Regions from separate parts of the Neorhizobium sp. T25_27 genome, predicted to be linked through region 2. Evidence: predicted binding sites of a transcription regulator. Region 2 holds the regulator's gene; each other region holds the start of a gene.
The links. The regulator PhoB, encoded in region 2, activates phosphate uptake and scavenging genes when phosphate is short. The targets are predictions, from matches to a motif close to TGTCATNNANCTGTCAT.
Positions count from the first base shown of each region.

Region 1: a site for PhoB is predicted at 1,977-1,993, ahead of C5J24_RS00925 (DUF1045 domain-containing protein). Genes of this name have one in related genera too.
Region 3: a site for PhoB is predicted at 5,273-5,289, ahead of C5J24_RS30340 (DUF2794 domain-containing protein). Genes of this name have one in related genera too.

Region 1 is NZ_PVBJ01000001.1:172,291-178,714, reverse strand. Features, by position in the region: gene C5J24_RS00935 (AzlC family ABC transporter permease) at 1-61, opposite strand, end outside; gene C5J24_RS00930 (AraC family transcriptional regulator) at 260-1,117, opposite strand; gene C5J24_RS00925 (DUF1045 domain-containing protein) at 1,185-1,892, opposite strand; gene C5J24_RS00920 (FAD-binding oxidoreductase) at 2,015-3,205, opposite strand; gene mnmD (tRNA (5-methylaminomethyl-2-thiouridine)(34)-methyltransferase MnmD) at 3,204-3,944, shown strand; partial or broken gene C5J24_RS00910 (hypothetical protein) at 4,011-4,380, opposite strand; gene C5J24_RS00905 (chemotaxis protein CheD) at 4,774-5,286, shown strand; gene C5J24_RS00900 (response regulator) at 5,311-6,424, opposite strand, start outside.
Region 2 is NZ_PVBJ01000005.1:207,702-214,125, reverse strand. Features, by position in the region: gene pstC (phosphate ABC transporter permease subunit PstC) at 109-1,593, shown strand; gene pstA (phosphate ABC transporter permease PstA) at 1,590-2,909, shown strand; gene pstB (phosphate ABC transporter ATP-binding protein PstB) at 2,923-3,738, shown strand; gene phoU (phosphate signaling complex protein PhoU) at 3,784-4,497, shown strand; gene phoB (phosphate regulon transcriptional regulator PhoB) at 4,519-5,202, shown strand; gene C5J24_RS16660 (winged helix-turn-helix domain-containing protein) at 5,217-5,903, shown strand; gene C5J24_RS16655 (endonuclease domain-containing protein) at 6,157-6,424, shown strand, end outside.
Region 3 is NZ_PVBJ01000019.1:4,568-10,991, reverse strand. Features, by position in the region: gene C5J24_RS30360 (ABC transporter ATP-binding protein) at 1-631, shown strand, start outside; gene C5J24_RS30355 (ABC transporter permease) at 628-3,171, shown strand; gene C5J24_RS30350 (Bax inhibitor-1/YccA family protein) at 3,406-4,188, shown strand; gene C5J24_RS30345 (GNAT family N-acetyltransferase) at 4,298-4,855, shown strand; gene C5J24_RS30340 (DUF2794 domain-containing protein) at 4,865-5,254, opposite strand; gene C5J24_RS30335 (thioredoxin family protein) at 5,547-6,296, opposite strand.

The DNA.
Region 1 (6,424 bases), on a different contig from region 2:
TCAGCGGCGAGATTGCCCGCATGCCGCTGAGGAAGTCTTGCAGTTTCGTATCGTCGTTCATCCAACAACCTTGATCTAACGTCAGAGCACGTCGCTCCCTCACCCGGCCTCCGCTTCGCTCGGCCACCCTCTCCCCGAGGGAGGAGAGGAGGATTCGAGACGCTGCGGCATATACCTTCTCCCCTCGGGGAGAAGGTGCCGGCAGGCGGATGAGGGGAGGATTAAGGCGACCGACATCTACCGTCTTGAACGAAAGTGATCAGCGAGCCCGGTATTGCCCCGGCGTCAGCCCGGTGCGGGCCTTGAAGTGGCGGGTGAAATGGGCCTGGTCGGCAAAACCGCATTCGAGCGCGATCTCGGCCGGCTGGCCGCCTTCCCTCAACCGCTTGCGGGCCGCACGGATGCGGATATCGGTCAGGAAGGAATGCGGGGTGATGTGGAATTCCTTGCGGAACGCGCGGATGAGGTGGGCGCGGCTGAGACCCGCGACGGTCGCGAGTTCCTCCAGCCCGACATCGGACGCAAAATGCTCGGTGAGGTAGTCGCGGGCCTGGCGCACGGCGGTGCGCTCGGTCGAATCGGCCGGCACGATGATCGAACTGCCGTGGCGACGGAACATTGCGTCGAGCACCAGGAACATCGCTTGGCTGGCTTCGAGCGCGCCTGAACCCTCCTCCAGCGTCCGGTGCGCCTCGTGGAAAGCGTCGGCGAGCGCCTGGTCGTGGAGGAGCTGGATGCCGAAGGCGGGCGTGCCCCGGAAGGGTTTGCCGGTGACGTCTTCGAGTATCTCGCGCAGCAGTGCGACATCCGGATAGATCATCCGGTAGCGATAACCGCCACCCCGCGGCGCCCCGTCATGTGTCTCGCCCGGATTGATCAGGTAGAGCCCGCCCGGCCCGGCGCTTTCGCGACTGCCCTTGATGGTGCAGACCTGCATGCCCTGCTCGATCGCACCGATGCTGAACGTATCATGCGCATGCGGCGCAAATTCGTGGGTGAGAAACGTCGCGCGCAGGCATTCCATGCCGCCGAAGCGATCGTCGCGCCAGAAACGGGTCACCTCTGCCGGCATCAGCGGCATGTGGTCGGTGGCCTGTTCCTGCGAGATATTCTCCATGGGGAGAATATAGCAGATGAGAGCGCGGTCGCTCTTGAACAAAAGTGCGCCGCCGGCACCCAAAATCTCAGGCGATCTTGCGCGCCGCCACTCGTCCCATCGGGTGCAGCGAATGCACCTGGAAGGGCGCGCCGGGCTCCTCCTCGATGAACAGCGCCAGGTTGGCGATCTCGACCGGCTTTTTCAGATAGGGCTCGAAATAATCGCGCAGCGCAATTTCGAAACGCGGCATCTCGACCGGCGACAGCGGGCCGGTCAGGGTCATGTGGAAACGAAATTCGTCCATCACGTAAGGGTGGCCCCAGCGATACAGGTTGGCGAATTGCGGCGCCGAGAGATCGCCTGAATCGCTGCGCTCCAGCTCGGCTTCCGACAGCGGCGTGCGGAAATTGTCAAACTCCTGGACGACGGAAGCGGCGAGGAACCGGGCGGTATCGCACGGGACGACCGGCGCGAGGCCGAAGAAATTGCCGAGCCGGACGACTTCGAGCTTCGGCAGTTCGAACGGGCTGTGGGTGCCGGCAAAGCGCATCAGATGGCGCAGCAGCATCGGCTCGGTGCAGTCGGGTGCCAGCCGGAACGGCGCCTTCAGCGTCGCATGGAAACCGTAGCGACGCGGCAGCGCGGTATTGAAGGCGATGTCGTGGATGCCGATGCCGCGGATCGCCGGCGGCTCCATCGCCTCGCCCGAAAAGGCATTGCGACCGAGCCACTGGGCCGCGGCAAGCGTCAGCGGATCATGCGCCGGAGGCGTGAAATGAATGGCATAGCGCATGCGTCACCTTCTGAACGTCCTTTTCAGCAACCCCGTGTTTTACGCATTGCTCAACAATCCCTGCGTGGGGGTTAAGTGATTTGCGTGACAGAATAACGACGCGAAGGAGCGAAAGTTCGCGTTTAACGCGAGGCGACGGCAAGGTGATTGGCGAGCGTGAACGACGCCGGAAGCCGCATTTCCCGGCCGTTCAGGGCGTTGAGGGCAGCATCGGCCAACCTGTGCGCGATACCGAAGCTCACCTTGAAACCACCCGTGAGCGCGATCACTCGGGCGTGATCGGGGTGTGCGCCGACCATTGGATCGCGGTCGATCGCCTTCGGCCGCAATCCCGCCCAGCGTTCAACGACCGGGGCCTGGGCCAAGGCCGGCACCAGCGCCCGGGCGCGCGCGATCAGCTCGTCCAGCTGGGAATCGGTCGAGGACGGGTCGCCGAATACATCCTCGCTGGTGCTGCCGACCGCGACGTGACCGCCCTCATGGGCGACCACATAAAGGCCGTTCAGGAAGATCACCGGCAAGGCGGGGTCGATATCGGCCTTGAGGAGCGCTGCCTGCCCTTTGACCGCTTGGCCGATCGCATGGTTCAGCGGCGGCGAGATGCCCTGAAGCAGGGGGAAGGACCGGTAGCCGGCCGAGACGATGCAGTGACCGAAGGCGACGCTTTCGCCGCCACGGAATATAATCCTATTCGCGACTGGATCGATCGCCTCCGCTTCGATGCCTTCCACGATCTGCACATTGCTGGCCGTCCGCAGATAAGCGACGAGCGCCGAGACGAGGCCGCGCGGCGAAACCCGGGCGGCAAACGTGTCATGCACCAGTCCGGCACCCGCGAAGGAGGCATCCGGCCATCCTTTTTGCGGCGGGCGGTCGAGCACATGCCAATGGAAACGGCGGTCGCCGCGCCGCCAGCAGGCTTCCGCATCGGCCGAGTGCCCGAGCGCGATCTTCCGTAAGTGCGGCTTCGGCAGCGGGATCAGCCGGCCGGAGCGGCGGTAGCCGCAGACGACGCCGGTCTCGGCTTCGAGCTCGCTGATCTCGTCTTCCAGCGATAGAAGTGCATCGAACTGGAACTGTTTCTTGTCGTTCCACTTGTCCGGCATGTGCGGCATCAGGGCGCCGAGCAGCCCGCCGCTCGCCGCCTGCCCCAGCGGGCCAGCATCGACAAGCAGGGTATTGATACCGAGCCGCTCGGCCTTGACCGCCGCCCAGAGGCCCATGATGCCGCCGCCGAGGATGACGAGATCGGCGGAGGGTGGGAGAGCATGAGATTGACCGCCGAAGCCGGCAGGATTATCCGCATGTCCCATGAGCGACCGTGATCCTGAAATTCGTGTGACCGAAAGCCAGACCTTGGACTGGCATGACGGCGATATGCCCTATTCGCAAAAGTTTGGCGATCACTTTTATTGCCGCACCGACGGTCGGCTGGAATGTGGCCACACGTTTCTGGCCGGCAATGGCCTGCCGGAGCGCTGGGGCCTGCCTGAGCGCTGGGAAAGGCACCGGCCTTTTCGGATCGGCGAACTCGGCTTCGGCACCGGGTTGAACTTCTGCGAGACCTGGCGGCAGTGGAAGCTTGTCCGCCGCACAGGCGCGAAGCTTCATTTCACCTCGTTCGAGCTTTACCCGATGCAGCGTGACGAGATCGACCGGGCGCTCGCCCGCTGGCCGGAGATCGATGCGGAACGGCAGGCGCTGATCGAGGCCTGGCCGGACAAACCCGCTGGCCACGTCGTGATCGACGCTGACGCCGAGACCCGGTTGACGGTCGTCTGCGGCCCTGCGTTCGAAGGCGTCTCGGTGGCGGAGGCCGATTTCGACGCCTGGTTCCTCGACGGTTTCGCGCCGTCGCGCAATCCGGAGATGTGGTCGCCGGAAATCATGCAGGCGATCTACAACAAGACCTTATCAGGCGGCACGTTCGGCACCTATGCGGCCGCCGGCTTCGTGCGGCGGAACCTGCAGGCCGCCGGTTTCACGGTCGAACGGCGGGCCGGCTTTGCTGGCAAGCGCGAGATGTTGTGCGGCATAAAACCGGCGCCCTGATCGGCTCCGCCCAACGCAAAACAGCCGGCCCTGAGACCGGCTGCCATCCATCATGTCGCGCGCCACCTATTGGCAGACGCGCAGGCTTTCCATGTGCCAGCCGCCGTCATAGGCGTTGCGGACGCGGCGGTCCTCGAACCAGCAGCGCGGCCGAGGCGGCGGTGGCGGATCGATGTAGCGCGGCCCGCCGTCATTGGCGAGAGCGCCGCCGATCAGGCCGCCTATGACGCCGGCCGCCAGGCCCCCGGCGATTATGGCGCCGTCGTTGTTACGATGTCTGCGGCGGAGGCGGAGGACCACGGCGATCGTATCGGTCGTATCGATCGTATCGGTCGTAGTGTCTGTCCCATTGCTGGGCCGCTGCTTCACCGGCGGGTACCACGATGCTAGTGCAGGTGGCCGCCAGGATCAGCGCCGAGACAATTATCTTCTTCATCACAAGCGTCTCCGTTTCCACCGAGCGCCTGCGAGCGGCAGGAAAAGGCCCGATATTCCCGGACAATGCACATGCCCTGCTTAACGCTCCCTGAACGGAAAACCGCCCGCGGCAGAAAGCCTGTGACAGGATCGACCAGCTCTGCGGAAGCGGAGCCGCCGCGCAAGGTTTCGCTTCGTCCCAACCAGCGGCGGACCTGGTTGTCGCTCCATAGCGGCGAAACGCGCGCATGCCGCTCCCGATCGAGCGCGGACCACCCCCCACGTCCCTGGAATTACAAAATACGTATCAGCCAGTACTTCTCGTCATTCATTGTTGGGCCTTCCCGTCCGCGTAGCGCCTTCATACTTTTACGTGAAAATTGTCGCCGCATACACGGGATTGGAGCATTAGATGAACTTCATGGACTCCCACCATATTCATGTCCTCGGCGGTCAATATGCGGTGTCCGCCGATCCCGATATGATACTGATGACCGTTCTCGGCTCCTGCGTCTCGGCCTGCATCTATGATACGGTCACCAATATCGGAGGGATGAATCATTTCATCCTGCCGACGTGTGGCGGACTGGATATCGCTGAACGCCCGGAACGTTATGGTGATCTGGCCATGCGGACGCTGGTCGACGATCTTTATGGTTTCGGTGCCGAACGCCGAAATCTCAGGGCCAAGCTCTTTGGCGGCCGCACGCGAAAGTCGAGCGGCTACGATCCGGGCTCTCTCAATTCCGCATTCGCCAGGCGGTTCCTTCTGGAAGAGGGCATCAAGCTTGTCGACACCAGCCTCGGCGACGATCTGGCGCGCTGGATCACGTTTCAACCGACGACAGGCAAGGTGCAGATGAGGATTACCGACACCATGCCCGCTCCCTCGGTTGCCGGGGCGGCGCGGGAAAGGCGATATTGAAAGGGTTGGATACGTCCTGCCCGCTCAGCTTGAAACGGAACTCACGATCGCGCCGCCGAGCCAGTTGCGGACCTTGGCTTCCAGTGCCTCCGGGCTGATCGGCTTGGAAAGATAATCGTCCATGCCGACCTGGAAGCAGAGTTCGCGGTCGCTTTCCAGCGCATGCGCCGTGACGCCGATGATCGGGGTGTGGGTTCCCGTCTCCTGTTCGAGCTCGCGGATCTTCTGGGTCGCCTGATGCCCGTTCATGATCGGCATCGAGACGTCCATGATGATGACAGCCGGATCGTGCTTTTTCCACGCCTCGACCGCTTCCGCTCCGTTCTTGACGATCTGGAACAGCCAGCCGGTGGTCTGCAGGATCTGGGTGAAGACGATCTGGTTGACCTCGTTGTCCTCGGCGACCAGCACGTCAAGCGTCGGCGCCGCCTGCATGGGCGGCGTGGAGACGAGCGCCGCCGGCTGTTCGGCAACCACCGGCGTCGAAGCAACCAGAGTGGGTGCGGCAACCGGCGCGAGGGTCCGCACTGTGGCCTGAGGGCGAGCAGCCGCCTGCCCCGCTTCGACCGCCCGCCGCTTGGTGCGGATCGAGCGGACGACGTCGATGATCGTGCTGCGCAGCAGATTGGCGCGGGCCGGCTTCATCAGATGGGCCTGGACGTTGAGCGCGGCAAACATGCTGTCGTCGCCGGCCATGTCCATGGAGGTCAGGAAAACCACGCCGGTGCCGTCGAAGCGCACGTCGCGCCTGAGGTGCTTTGCGAAATCGAGCCCGTTCATCTCGGGCATGTGGTAGTCGAGCACGATCGCGTCGACGGTGACGCCAATACGGGCGGCTTCGTTGAGGATCGCCAGACCCTCGGCGCCGCTCTCGGCTGCGACCGTATCGAAGCCCCACATGGTGAGCTGCTCGTTGAGGATACGGCGGTTGACCGCATTGTCGTCGACGACGAGGATGCGGGCGCCGCTCGTGTTGATCGGCAGGCTGGTGAGCACATTGCGTTCGCTGACCACCTCGAACGGCAGATGCACGGTGAAGACCGAGCCCCGTCCGACTTCGCTGGTCACGTCGATATAGCCGCCGAAGAGTTCGGTGAGGCCGGCGGTAATCGCAAGCCCCAGGCCGGTGCCTTCGTGG
Region 2 (6,424 bases):
TTTGTGGCGATGGTGTTGCGCGAGGCGCGACGGCGATGCGATCGGTTCCGATGAACGGAGCTGGGCGGTGATGGGTTGCCGCCGAAGGCGGTACGCCGGGGGATTATGATGAACACATCACTAATATTGTTGATTTTGGCGATAATCGGCATAGCCGGTTACGTCGCCGGTGCCCGGTATGCAATGGCACTGGTCGGAGGAATTTCCTCCAAACTTCATTCGCGGCCTGGATATTACGGTTCTTTTGTCGCCGTCTGGGCGATCCTGCCGGCCGTCGTCATTCTTTTTGTCTGGCTGGTCGCCAGCCCCATGTTTATCAGTTCCTCGGTGCGCGGCGCGTTTCCCGAGGAGGTGAAAACCCAATCGCAGGCCGAGCAAGGCCTGAGCTACGGCATGATCACCTCGATCGCCCGCGGCATGAACGCACTGACCGGCGACGAGATCGCCCGCATCGAGAATAATCCGGTGGAGCTTCGTGCTGCGCTTGGCGCCAAGGGCGTTCCGCTTGCGGGTGATCCGCAGCCCTTCATGGTCAAGGCCGCTGCCGAACTGAACAGGATGACCTTCGTCAGCCGTATCCTCATGACGATCCTCGTTCTGGGGGCTTCCATCGGCGGCGCTCTCTTTGCTTACCGCCAGATCGCGCCGCGCTTCCGTGCCCGCAATCGGGTGGAAAAAGTGATCCTCGGCAGCCTCGTCGTCGCTTCTTCGATCGCTATTCTGACCACGGTCGGCATCGTCGCATCGATGCTGACGGAAGCGGCCCACTTCTTCACCGCCATTCCTGCCTGGGAATTCTTCTTTGGCACGGTATGGGATCCGCGTTTTGCGGCTGCGGGTTCGGGTGGCTCCGAAGGTCAGTTCGGCCTCATTCCGCTGCTGCTCGGCACGCTCTATATCGGTTTCGTCGCGATGCTCTTCGCGGTTCCGATCGGCCTCTTTTCGGCAATCTACATGTCGGAATACGCGTCGCCGAAGGTCCGCTCGGTTGCCAAGCCGCTGCTCGAAGTGCTCGCCGGCATTCCGACCATTGTCTACGGCTTCTTCGCATTGACGACGGTCGGTCCGTTCCTTCGCGACATTTCCTCGCAGCTGAACGGCCTTGTCACCGGCGACTATGCCAACTTCATCCAGGCACAGAGCGTTCTGACGGCCGGTTTCGTCATGGGCATCATGCTGATCCCCTACGTCTCCTCGCTGTCGGACGATATCATCACGGCAGTGCCGCGGGCCCTGCGTGACGGTTCGCTCGGTCTCGGCGCCACCCGTTCGGAAACCATCAAGAAGGTCGTCCTGCCCGCCGCTCTGCCGGGCATCGTCGGCGCGCTCCTGATGACCGCCTCGCGCGCCGTCGGCGAAACCATGATCGTCGTGCTTGCGGCCGGTGTCGCCGCCCGCCTGCAGATCAATCCGTTCGAGCCGATGACGACCGTGACCGTGAAGATCGTCAACCAGCTGACGGGTGACCTTGAGTTTACCTCGCCGCAGACCCTGGTTGCCTTCGCGCTGGGCATCACGCTGTTCGCCATCACGCTTTGCCTCAACATCTACGCGCTCTATATCGTGCGCAAATACCGGGAGCAGTACGAATGACCGATGTGGTTTCTCCCGCCGCCGGCATCCCCAAGGCCAAGTCCGTCCGTCGCGATATCGGCATCAAGCGCCGTTACGCCGCCGAGCGTCGCTTCCGAGCCTATGGCATCGCCGCGCTTTCCTTCGGCATCATCTTCCTGATGCTTCTCCTGTGGTCGGTGGTCTCCAAGGGATACACCGCCTTCCAGCAGACCATGATCACCATGCCGGTCGAGTTTTCGCAGCAGATCATCGACCCGCAGAACGAACGCGCCACCAACCCGCAGAAGCTGATGACGGCGAACTATCCGGTCGTCGCCCGCAATGCGCTCGCCAAGCTGCTCAATGTCAGCGTGGACGACCGTGTCGCAGCCCGCGCAGTCAGCCAGATGCTGTCGGATGGCGTCCGCGTTCAGCTGCGTGACCTGGTGGTCGCCAATCCGGCGATCATCGGCACGACGCAGACGGTAAGACTGCTCGCTTCCGGCGATATCGACTCGGCCTACAAGGGCCAGATCGACCTCAACGTCGGCCAGGAGAACCGCAAGATCAACGACCAGCAGCTCGGCTGGATGACCCAGCTCTCCGACAGCGGAGCGCTTGCCAAGCATTTCAACAGCGGCATTTTCGTCAACGGCGCATCGAGCCGTCCGGAAGCGGCTGGCGTCGGCGTCGCGCTCATCGGCTCGTTCTACATGATGCTGATCGTGCTTGTCCTGGCGCTGCCGATCGGCGTCGCCGCCTCGATCTATCTCGAGGAGTTCGCCCCGAAGAACAAGTTCACCGACCTGATCGAGGTGAATATCAACAATCTCGCGGCCGTTCCCTCGATCGTCTACGGTCTTCTCGGTCTGGCGGTCTTCGTCAACTTCATGGGCCTGCCGCGTTCCGCCTCCTTCGTCGGCGGTCTGGTGCTCACCCTCATGACGCTGCCGACGATCATCATCGCGACCCGCGCGGCACTGAAGGCCGTGCCGCCATCGATCCGGGCGGCCGCCCTCGGGCTCGGCGCATCGAAGATGCAGACGATCTTCCACCATGTCCTGCCGCTTGCCATGCCGGGCATCCTGACGGGCACCATCATCGGCCTGGCCCACGCACTCGGCGAAACCGCGCCGCTGCTGCTGATCGGCATGGTGGCCTTCGTCGCCAACTATCCGACCACGCCGCTCGACCCGTCGACGGCGCTGCCGGTCCAGATCTACATGTGGGCGAACGAAGCGGAGCGCGCGTTCGTCGAGCGTACCTCGGGAGCAATCATCATCCTGCTCCTGTTCCTCATCCTGATGAATGTTGGCGCAATTCTCTTGCGGCGTCGCTTCGAGCGGCGCTGGTAGAAGGAGTATGACAATGAATATGATGTCAGAATCGGCAGTAGAAAAGGCGCTGGACCAAAAGATGAGCGATGCTTCCCACAAGATGATCGGCAAGGACGTTTCGGTTTACTACGGCGAAAAGCGTGCGCTTTTCGACGTGAACCTCAACGTCCGCGAAAACACTGTGACGGCTCTCATCGGTCCTTCCGGCTGCGGCAAGTCCACCTTCCTGCGCTGCCTCAACCGCATGAACGACACGATCGAGAATTGCCGCGTCACCGGCAAGATCACCCTCGACACGGACGATATCTACGACAATAACATCGACGTCGTGGAACTTCGCGCCCGCGTCGGCATGGTGTTCCAGAAGCCGAACCCGTTCCCGAAGACCATCTACGAGAACATTTCCTACGGTCCGCGCATCCACGGCCTTTCCAAGAACAAGGCCGACATGGACCAGATCGTCGAGGCGAGCCTGCAGCGCGCCGGCCTCTGGGGCGAAGTCAAGGATCGCCTGCACGAATCCGGCACGGGCCTCTCCGGCGGCCAGCAGCAGCGTCTGTGCATCGCCCGTGCGATCGCCGTGTCGCCGGAAGTCATCCTCATGGACGAACCCTGTTCGGCTCTCGACCCGATCGCGACCGCCAAGGTTGAAGAACTCATCCATGAGCTGCGTGCCAACTACACGATCGTCATCGTGACGCACTCGATGCAGCAGGCTGCCCGCGTGTCGCAGCGCACCGCCATGTTCCATCTCGGCCAGCTCGTCGAGGAGAACGACACCGACAAGATGTTCACCAATCCCGACGATCAGCGCACCCAGGATTACATCATGGGCCGCTTCGGCTGATCCAGCCGATTGTGCCGCCTGAAAATCAATTTTGAGGACTAGAAGATGGCATCGACCCATATCCTGTCGGCTTACGACGACGAACTGAAATACCTGAGCCGCCGCATTTCCGAGATGGGTGGCCTCGCCGAGCAGATGTGCTCGGACGCTGTGCGCGCGCTGGTCAATTCCGACGCCGCACTCGCGCAGAAGGTCATCTCCGACGACGTGATCCTCGATCACGCCGAGCGCGAGATCGGCGACAAGGCGATCATCACGATCGCCCGCCGCCAGCCGGTTGCGGCCGACCTTCGCGAGATCGTCGGTTCGCTGCGCATCGCCTCCGATCTCGAGCGCGTCGGCGACCTTGGCAAGAACACCGCCAAGCGCGTTATCGCGGTTCAGGGCACCGGCGTTCCGCGCAAACTCGCCCGCGGCCTCGAACATCTCTCCGATCTCGCCCTCGTGCAGCTCAAGGACGTCCTCGACGTCTACGCGACGCGTTCGGCGGAAAAGGCCGAGGCGATCCGCAGCCGCGACGAGGAAATCGACGCGATGTACACCTCGCTGTTCCGCGAACTCCTCACCTACATGATGGAGGATCCGCGCAACATCACCACCTGCACGCATCTCCTGTTCTGCGCCAAGAACATCGAGCGTATCGGCGACCACGCCACCAACATCGCCGAAACCATCTACTACATGACGACGGGCGCCCAGCCGGAAGGCGATCGTCCGAAGGACGACTCGTCGAACACGCTCGGCGCGATCACTGAATAGAACTGACGGAGCAGGCCAAGAATGCTGCCGAAAATCGCTGTCGTAGAAGACGAAGAAGCGCTGAGCGTGCTTCTTCGTTACAATCTGGAAGCCGAGGGTTATGAGGTCGATACCGTTTTGCGGGGCGACGAAGCCGAAATTCGGCTTCAGGAGCGGGTACCGGACCTTCTGATCCTGGACTGGATGCTGCCCGGTGTTTCCGGCATCGAACTCTGCCGCCGGCTGCGCATGCGCCCGGAAACGGAGCGCCTGCCGATCATCATGCTGACGGCCCGCGGCGAGGAGAGCGAACGTGTTCGCGGCCTCGCCACCGGCGCCGACGACTATGTGGTAAAACCCTTCTCGACGCCGGAACTGATGGCCCGCGTCAAGGCCATGCTGCGCCGGGCCCGTCCCGAGGTGCTCTCCAGCGTTCTCCGCTGCGGCGATATCGAACTCGATCGGGAAACCCATCGCGTTCACCGCAAGAGCCGCGAAGTGCGTCTGGGCCCGACCGAATTCCGCCTGCTCGAATTCCTGATGGCAGCGCCAGGGCGGGTCTTCTCCCGCTCGCAGCTTCTGGACGGCGTCTGGGGCCACGACATCTATGTCGACGAGCGTACCGTCGACGTCCATGTGGGAAGACTTCGCAAGGCACTCAACTTCTCCAACATGCAGGATGTCATCCGCACCGTCCGCGGTGCCGGATACTCCATGGAAACATAGTTGGTGGCCACGAGATGAGCGCGCGGGTCCTGTTGGTCGACGACGACGAGTCGTTCCGTCTGATATTGCAGAAAGCCCTCGTGGCCGACAGCTTCGTCGTATCGATGCTGGCAAGTGGAGCCGAGATCTCAAATCGCCTGAAAGCCGTTCCGCCGGATATCCTGGTCATGAGTTCGGATCTTCCGGGCGTGCGAGGTCTCGAGGTCTGCCGGGAGGTCCGTCTCGACCCTATCCTGTCGCGCCTTCCGATCATCCTCCTTGTGCCGTCGGGTGGCGAAGGCCTTCACCTCATCGCGCTGGCGGCGGGCGCCGACGATTGCCTCATGAAGCCATTTTCCCCGGTCGAACTCGTTGTCCGTGTGAAAAACCTGCTGAGGCGCGTCAACCCCGCCCTCCTGGACCACATGCTCAAGGTCGGCGATCTCACGCTCGACCGGGAGGCCCACCGGGTTCACCGGCAGAAACGTGAGGTCAAGCTCGGGCCTAAGGAGTTCAAGCTTCTTGAATTCCTGATGCGGACACCGGGCAAGGTTTATTCCCGCTCGGAGCTCAAGGCATCCCTGTGGGGCGACGACACGACCGTCGATGAACGCGCCATCGACGTCCATATCGGCCGGCTCCGCAAAGTCATCAGCCTCGGCAAGTCCGACAACGTGATCCGGACCGTGCGCGGCGCCGGATACGCATTGGGCGATTTCTGACGCCCCCATTGGCCTCGAGGCTCACCTTTATCCTGACCGTCTCATGCCGCCGGCGGATCATAGCCATGGAAGCTGGCGGGTTTGCTGTGGGCGTCGGCGTTGGATCCCCTCTCTTGGAATTTCTAACACTTAGCTGAAGCTAAAATGTTGAAATTCCATTCTCCCCCGCCAGGGGGGAGATAGGGTACCTGCCGCGCTCTTGCCGTATCCTTCGTCTCCGTGCGTAAATGCATGGCCACCATCGGGGATTGTGATGCGCCGCGACATTCCGGATCGACATCGACGGTTTGCGAGAACCATGCGGTCGGGCTCGACCAAGGCGGAAAATATCCTGTGGCAGGCCGTCCGCAACAGGCAGATCGGCGGCTTCAAGTTCAAGCGTCAGGTTCCGCTGGACGGTTATATCCTCGATTTCCTCTGCTTCGAAGGGCGGTTGATCATCGAGGTGGATGGCGGACAACACGCCGGGAGCATATCCGACCAAATCCGGGATGCATATTTCCAAAGCCAGGGCTTCCGCA
Region 3 (6,424 bases), on a different contig from region 2:
CGACCTCGAAATCCGGGCCGGCGAGGCCGTCGGCATCGTCGGGCCTTCGGGCTCCGGCAAGTCGACGCTGCTGATGGTTCTGGCTGGCCTCGAACGGCTGGACAGCGGCGAGATCGTCATCAACGGCGCTCCCCTTCACGCACTTTCCGAAGACAGGCTCGCCGATTTCCGCGGTCGCAATATCGGCATCGTCTTCCAGTCCTTCCACCTGATCGCCAACATGACGGCGCTCGAAAACGTGGCCGTTCCGCTCGAACTCGCCAATGTCAGGGATGCCTTCGAGATCGCCAGGCGGGAACTGACCGCCGTCGGCCTCGGCGAGCGGCTGAGCCACTATCCGGGCCAGCTTTCCGGCGGCGAGCAGCAGCGCGTGGCGATTGCCCGCGCCCTCGCCCCCTCGCCCTCCGTGCTGATCGCCGACGAACCGACCGGCAATCTCGACACCGAGACCGGCCGGCAGATCGCCGACCTCTTATTTTCGAAACAGGCGGAGCGCGGCATGACCATGCTGCTCGTCACCCATGACAATGCGCTTGCCGCCCGCTGCTCGCGCCAGATCCGCGTCCGCTCCGGCGAGATCGTCGGCGACAGCGAAAGCGCCCACGCAACCGTCCAGGCGGTCTCCGCATGAGGCCGGCCTTTCCGCGCCTCTCGATTTCCTTCCGCCTGGCGCTGCGCGAAATGCGGGGCGGCCTTGCCGGCTTCTACATCTTCCTCGCCTGTATCGCGCTCGGCACCGGGGCGATCGCGGCCGTCAATTCGGTATCGCGGGCGATCACCGGGGCCATCGCCTCCCAGGGCCAGGAAATTCTTGCCGGCGACATCCGTTTCGAACTGAACAACCGCGAAGCCACCGACCAGGAACGCGCGTTCCTCACCAGCCTCGGCAAGGTCTCCCTGTCCACCAGCCTGCGCTCCATGGCCCGCAAGCCTGACGGTTCCGAGCAGGCGCTGGTCGAGGTCAAGGCGGTGGACGACGCCTATCCGCTCTACGGCAGTTTCGGCGCCGAACCTTCCGCACCGCTGCCCGACCTGCTTGGCAAGCAGGGAGAGACGTTTGGCGCGCTCGCGGCCCCGCTTCTGCTGGAACGCCTTGGCCTCAAGGACGGCGACCAGCTTCTGCTCGGCAATGCCCGGCTGACATTGCGCGGCACGATCACCGCCGAGCCCGACGCGCTTTCTGACGGTTTCGGCTTTGCGCCGCGCCTGATCGTCAGCCGTGAGGCACTCGCGGCCTCCGGCCTGATCACCACCGGCAGCCTCGTCGAACATGCCTACAAGGTGCGGCTCGACGACCCGGCGATCCGCTCGACGCTCGCCGCCCGCGCCAATCGCGAGTTCCCGAGCGCCGGCTGGTCGGTCCGCACCAGCGACCGTGCCGCCCCTTCGCTCACCGAAAACGTCGACCGCTTCTCGCAATTCCTGACGCTCGTTGGTCTGACGGCACTGATCGTCGGCGGCGTCGGCGTCGCCAATGCGGTGCGCGCCTTCCTCGATGCCAAGCGCACCACGATCGCCACCTTCAAATGCCTGGGCGCGCCGGCCTCGGTCGTGACGATGATCTATCTCATCCAGATCATGCTGCTTGCAGTCATTGGCATCCTGATCGGTCTCGTCATCGGCGCCGTCTCGCCCTTCGTGGCGCTGCAATTCCTCGAAGGCGTGCTACCGGTTCCGAAAGAAGTCACCTTCTACCCCTCGGCGTTGGCGCTTGCCGCGCTGTTCGGCATCCTGATCACCTTCGCCTTCGCGGTTCTGCCGCTCGGCCATGCCCGCGAAGTTCCGGCGACCGCGCTTTTCCGGGAACAAAGCTTCGACAATACCCGCCTTCCCTCCTGGCCCTATCTTCTTGCGGCCGGCCTGGCGCTTGCGGCCCTGGCGGCACTTGCGATCGTCTCTGCGGAAGAGCGCTTCATCGCCTCCGTTTTCCTCGCCGCCGTCGCCGGCGCGTTCGTGCTTTTGCGCCTCGTGGCAGCCCTGATCGCCGCACTTGCCAAACGAAGCCCGCGGGTCAATTCGCCGGCGCTGCGGCTGGCGATCGGCAATATCCACCGGCCGGGCGCGCTGACGCCGTCGGTCGTGCTGTCGCTCGGCCTCGGCCTTGCGCTCCTCGTGACGCTCGCCCTGATCGACGGCAACATGCGTCGCCAGCTCACCGGCAGCATCGCCCAGCAGGCGCCGAATTTCTTCTTCGTCGACATCCAGGGACCGGAGCGCGAGGGTTTCGTCAACATCCTGAAACAACAGGCGCCGGAGGGTGCGATCACCCAGGTGCCGATGCTGCGCGGAAGAATTCTCGCCTTCAACGGCCAGGACGTGACCCAGATGAACGTCCCGCCCGCCGGCCGCTGGGTGTTGCGCGGCGACCGCGGCATCACCTACGAGGAGAAGCTTCCTTCCAACTCCGCGCTGACGGCGGGACAATGGTGGGCCGCCGACTATACCGGCGAACCGCTGGTCTCCTTCTCGGCGGAAGAAGCCGGCGAACTCGGCCTGAAGATCGGCGACACCGTCACCGTCAACGTGCTCGGCCGCAATATCACCGCCCGCATCGCCAATTTCCGCAAGGTTCAGTGGGAATCTCTCTCGATCAACTTCGTGATGGTCTTTTCGCCCAACACCTTCCGCGGCGCGCCGCATGCCTGGCTCGCGACGCTCAGCGATCCCAAGGCCACCGCCCAGCAGGAGGCCTCGATCCTGCGTGCGGTCACCAACGCCTATCCGACCATCACCAGCGTCCGGGTCAAGGACGCGATCGATATCGTCGACCAGCTCGTCGGCCAGCTTGCGGCCGCGATCCGGGCCGCGGCCGCCGTTGCGCTGATCGCCTCCGTGCTGGTGCTTGCCGGTGCGCTGGCGGCCGGCAACCGGGCCCGTACCCATGACGCCGTCATCCTGAAAACGCTCGGCGGCACGCGCAGCATGCTGATGCGCGCCTTCAGCTACGAATACATGATCCTCGGAACGGCGACGGCGCTCTTCGCGCTTCTCGCCGGCGGCCTCTCCGCATGGTTCGTGGTCAGCCGGATCATGCGGCTTCAGTCGGTCTTCCTGCCCGACATTGCAGTGCTGACGCTCGCCGTTTCTCTGGTTTTGACCGTCGGAATTGGCCTCGCCGGCACATGGCGCATATTAGGGCAGAAGGCCGCGCCAGTGCTGCGCGAGCTCTAATTCGCCCACAGGTAGTATTTCCCGTTAACTCTCTGATCAAATTCCCGTCAGAGCGTCCCATAGGTTGCTAAAGAGCCCCGATAGCTTGCGTTTTTCGCTTGTCACACCTCTTGTATGTGAAACGATCTCGCATCATATTTATGCGCAGGCTTGCTGGAGCTCCGCAGCGGCGCCTGGGTCCGTAAAAAAGGGGGCCCGACACCGTGAATAATTCCGGAGCTTAAAGAGGAAACAATGGCTGACTTTAACAACTACCAGACCCGGGCGGCGCAGGGTCGCGCCCAGTCCGGCGCGATGATCGATGAAGGCCTGCGCGCCTACATGCTCAAGGTCTACAACCTGATGGCTGTCGGCTTGGCTATCACCGGTATCGCCGCCTATGGTATCTCGGCCCTCGCAACGACGACGGATGCGGCTGCAGCTGTCGCCCGGCTTCCGAACGGCATCCTGCTGACCAGCCTCGGCGCTGCGATCTACGGCTCGCCGCTTCGTTGGGTCGTCATGCTCGCGCCGCTCGCGGTGGTGTTCTTCCTGAGCTTCCGCGTTCATAAGATGAGCGTCGGCGCGGCACAGGCCACTTTCTGGGGCTACGCGGCCCTGATGGGCCTTTCGCTGTCGTCGATCTTCCTCATCTACACGTCGCAAAGCATCGTGCAGACGTTCTTCATCACGGCGGCCTCCTTCGGCGCCCTGTCGCTTTACGGCTACACGACGAAGAGAAGCCTGTCCGGCATGGGCTCGTTCCTGATCATGGGCCTGTTCGGCCTGATCATCGCCTCGATCGTCAACATCTTCCTGGCGTCTTCCGCACTCGGCTTCGCGATCTCCGCCATCGGCGTGCTGATCTTCGCAGGCCTTACCGCCTACGATACGCAGAAGATCAAGGAAATGTACTTTGACGGCGACGACGTCGCGGTTGCTGGCCGCAAGGCCATCATGGGCGCTCTGACCCTCTACCTCGACTTCATCAACCTCTTCACGTTCCTCCTCCAGTTCCTGGGCAACCGGAACAACTGATCTTGAGGAATTCGAATAGGAAAAGGCGGCCTCCGGGCCGCCTTTTTTATTGCCCGGCCTCGCGCCTCGGCATAGGCTTGGCGATCCCTTTCAACGGCCTGAAATCTCAATGACATTCCATCTCCGCGACGCCTCCCCCGCCGATCTTCCCGCCATCACCGAGATCTATCGCGACAGCGTGCTGAACGGCACCGCAAGCTATGAGATCTTGCCCCCCGACCAGGCGGAGATGACGGCCCGTTTCGAGGCGATCCGGACCAAGGGTTACCCCTATATCGCAGCGGAACAGGAAGATGGCACCCTGCTCGGTTATGCCTACGCCTCGGCCTTCCGGACCCGTCCCGCCTATCGCTGGCTGGTCGAGGACTCGATCTACCTGGCGCCGGAAGCGCGCGGCAAGGGCGTCGGAAAGGCGCTGCTCAAGGAACTGCTGGTGCGCTGCGAGGCGCTCGGTTTCCGCCAGATGGTCGCCGTGATCGGCGGTGCAAGCCCCGCCTCCGTGGCGCTCCATCGCGGCCTCGGCTTCGAACTGACGGGCACCCTGAAGGGCACCGGCTTCAAGCACGGAAAGTGGCAGGATACGGTGCTGATGCAGGTCTCGCTCGGCGAAGGCAATGAAACCGATCCGGATCCCGGCGTCTATCCCGGCTCGCTGTTTACCGAATAGGGCGCCGCCTCAGTCGATCAGCTTCAGCACCTTGTCGAACACCTTGAGCACCTGCGGCAGCTCATGACCGCGCTTCATGATCATGCCATGGGTGTTCATCACGGAGTAGGCGCCCTGCTTGCCGGCGAGCTTCGGGTTCTTCTCGATTCGGAAGAGCGGGCTTTCGCCAGAGCGTTTGAAGACGGAGAATACGGCCCGGTCCTTGAGGTGGTCGATCGCGTAGTCCTTCCACTCTCCCTCGCCGACCATTCGGCCGTAGATCCTCAAGATCGCATCGAGTTCACGCCGGTGGAAGGTGACCGGTGCGGGATCGCGGTTCTGCCGATATTCACTGAGATCGACGACAACGGCTGCGTCCCGGGGTCTCTGGCTCCCCGGCAAATCCGGCTGATCTGTCATCAAGACTCCCAAATCGTCATGTCAGAGTTGTGACAGTGTGCCCGAGAGGCCGTAAAAATCAACCCCGGCAATCCTGCGGGAAACGAACCGCACGATTTTATTCTTGCCCCATTTCGAACAAAAGAGTGCCCGATTTCGAAGCGAGATTGGCATCGTTGGTTGGCGCCGTTTTCAGCGCCATATGGCCCGGTCTGGTGCATTGACCCTTACCCCCAGCCCCCCAATGTTATTGGATCGGGCCGCCAACAACAGTTTCACGCACAATACGGCAGGCCAGAGACCGCACGCGCGGTCAGTATTTTTTACGGCCTGCCATCAGCACGGTGGCGCCAAGAATTGCCGCTGGCTCGCCGCCTTGGCCGGAAGTCTGCAGCAAGATCGCGCAACCATCCTTCTTCGACTTCCCCATCAGCTTGCCGGGCAGGGTCAGCTTCATGCTCTGGCCGTTCCAGGTGCCGACCGACTGCACGTCGTAGACGGCGTGCCAATATTCCATCGTCTTGCCGCTGTTTTCACCCTTGGTGACATCCACCAGCTGGCGTTTCGTGAAATAGGCGACGACGACGTCCGCCTGCCCCTTGCCATCGCCGATTTCGATCTCGATTTCGTCGCCACGCATCGCCGCGGTGACCGGGACGTCGAGCCCCTTGCCGGCCTGGCCGAGTGCCTTCACCTTGTCGTTGATGATCGTGAGGTCGGTGCCCTTGACGTGATCGCGGCCGTTGATGACGGCCTGCGGCGTGTAGACGCCGCTCCGCCCCAGCGTCTTGGCATAGCCGTATTGCCGCTCGGTATTTTCCCTGGAGCTCAGCGTATCGGTCCAGCCGAGATAGTTCCAGTAATCGACGTGGTAGGAAAGTACGACCATGTCTCCCTGCGCCACCAACTCACCCAAAGCGGCGTCGGCCGGCGGGCAGGAGGAGCAGCCTTGGGAGGTAAAAAGTTCGATCACGCCCTTCGGCGCCCTGACCTCTCCTGCAAATGCAGTGCCCGCATAAAACAGGCCCGCAACAAGGAGTACGGAGCGAAAACGAAAGGGCATGGGTGGCAGACCTTTTTATCAGGGTAACTGTTATCCACGATTGCTCGCGGCGATCAAGGGCCTAACGCACGGGATGGCGGAAAGTAACCACCGGGCGCCCTCAAGAGAAAGTCACGAAGGGGTGAAGA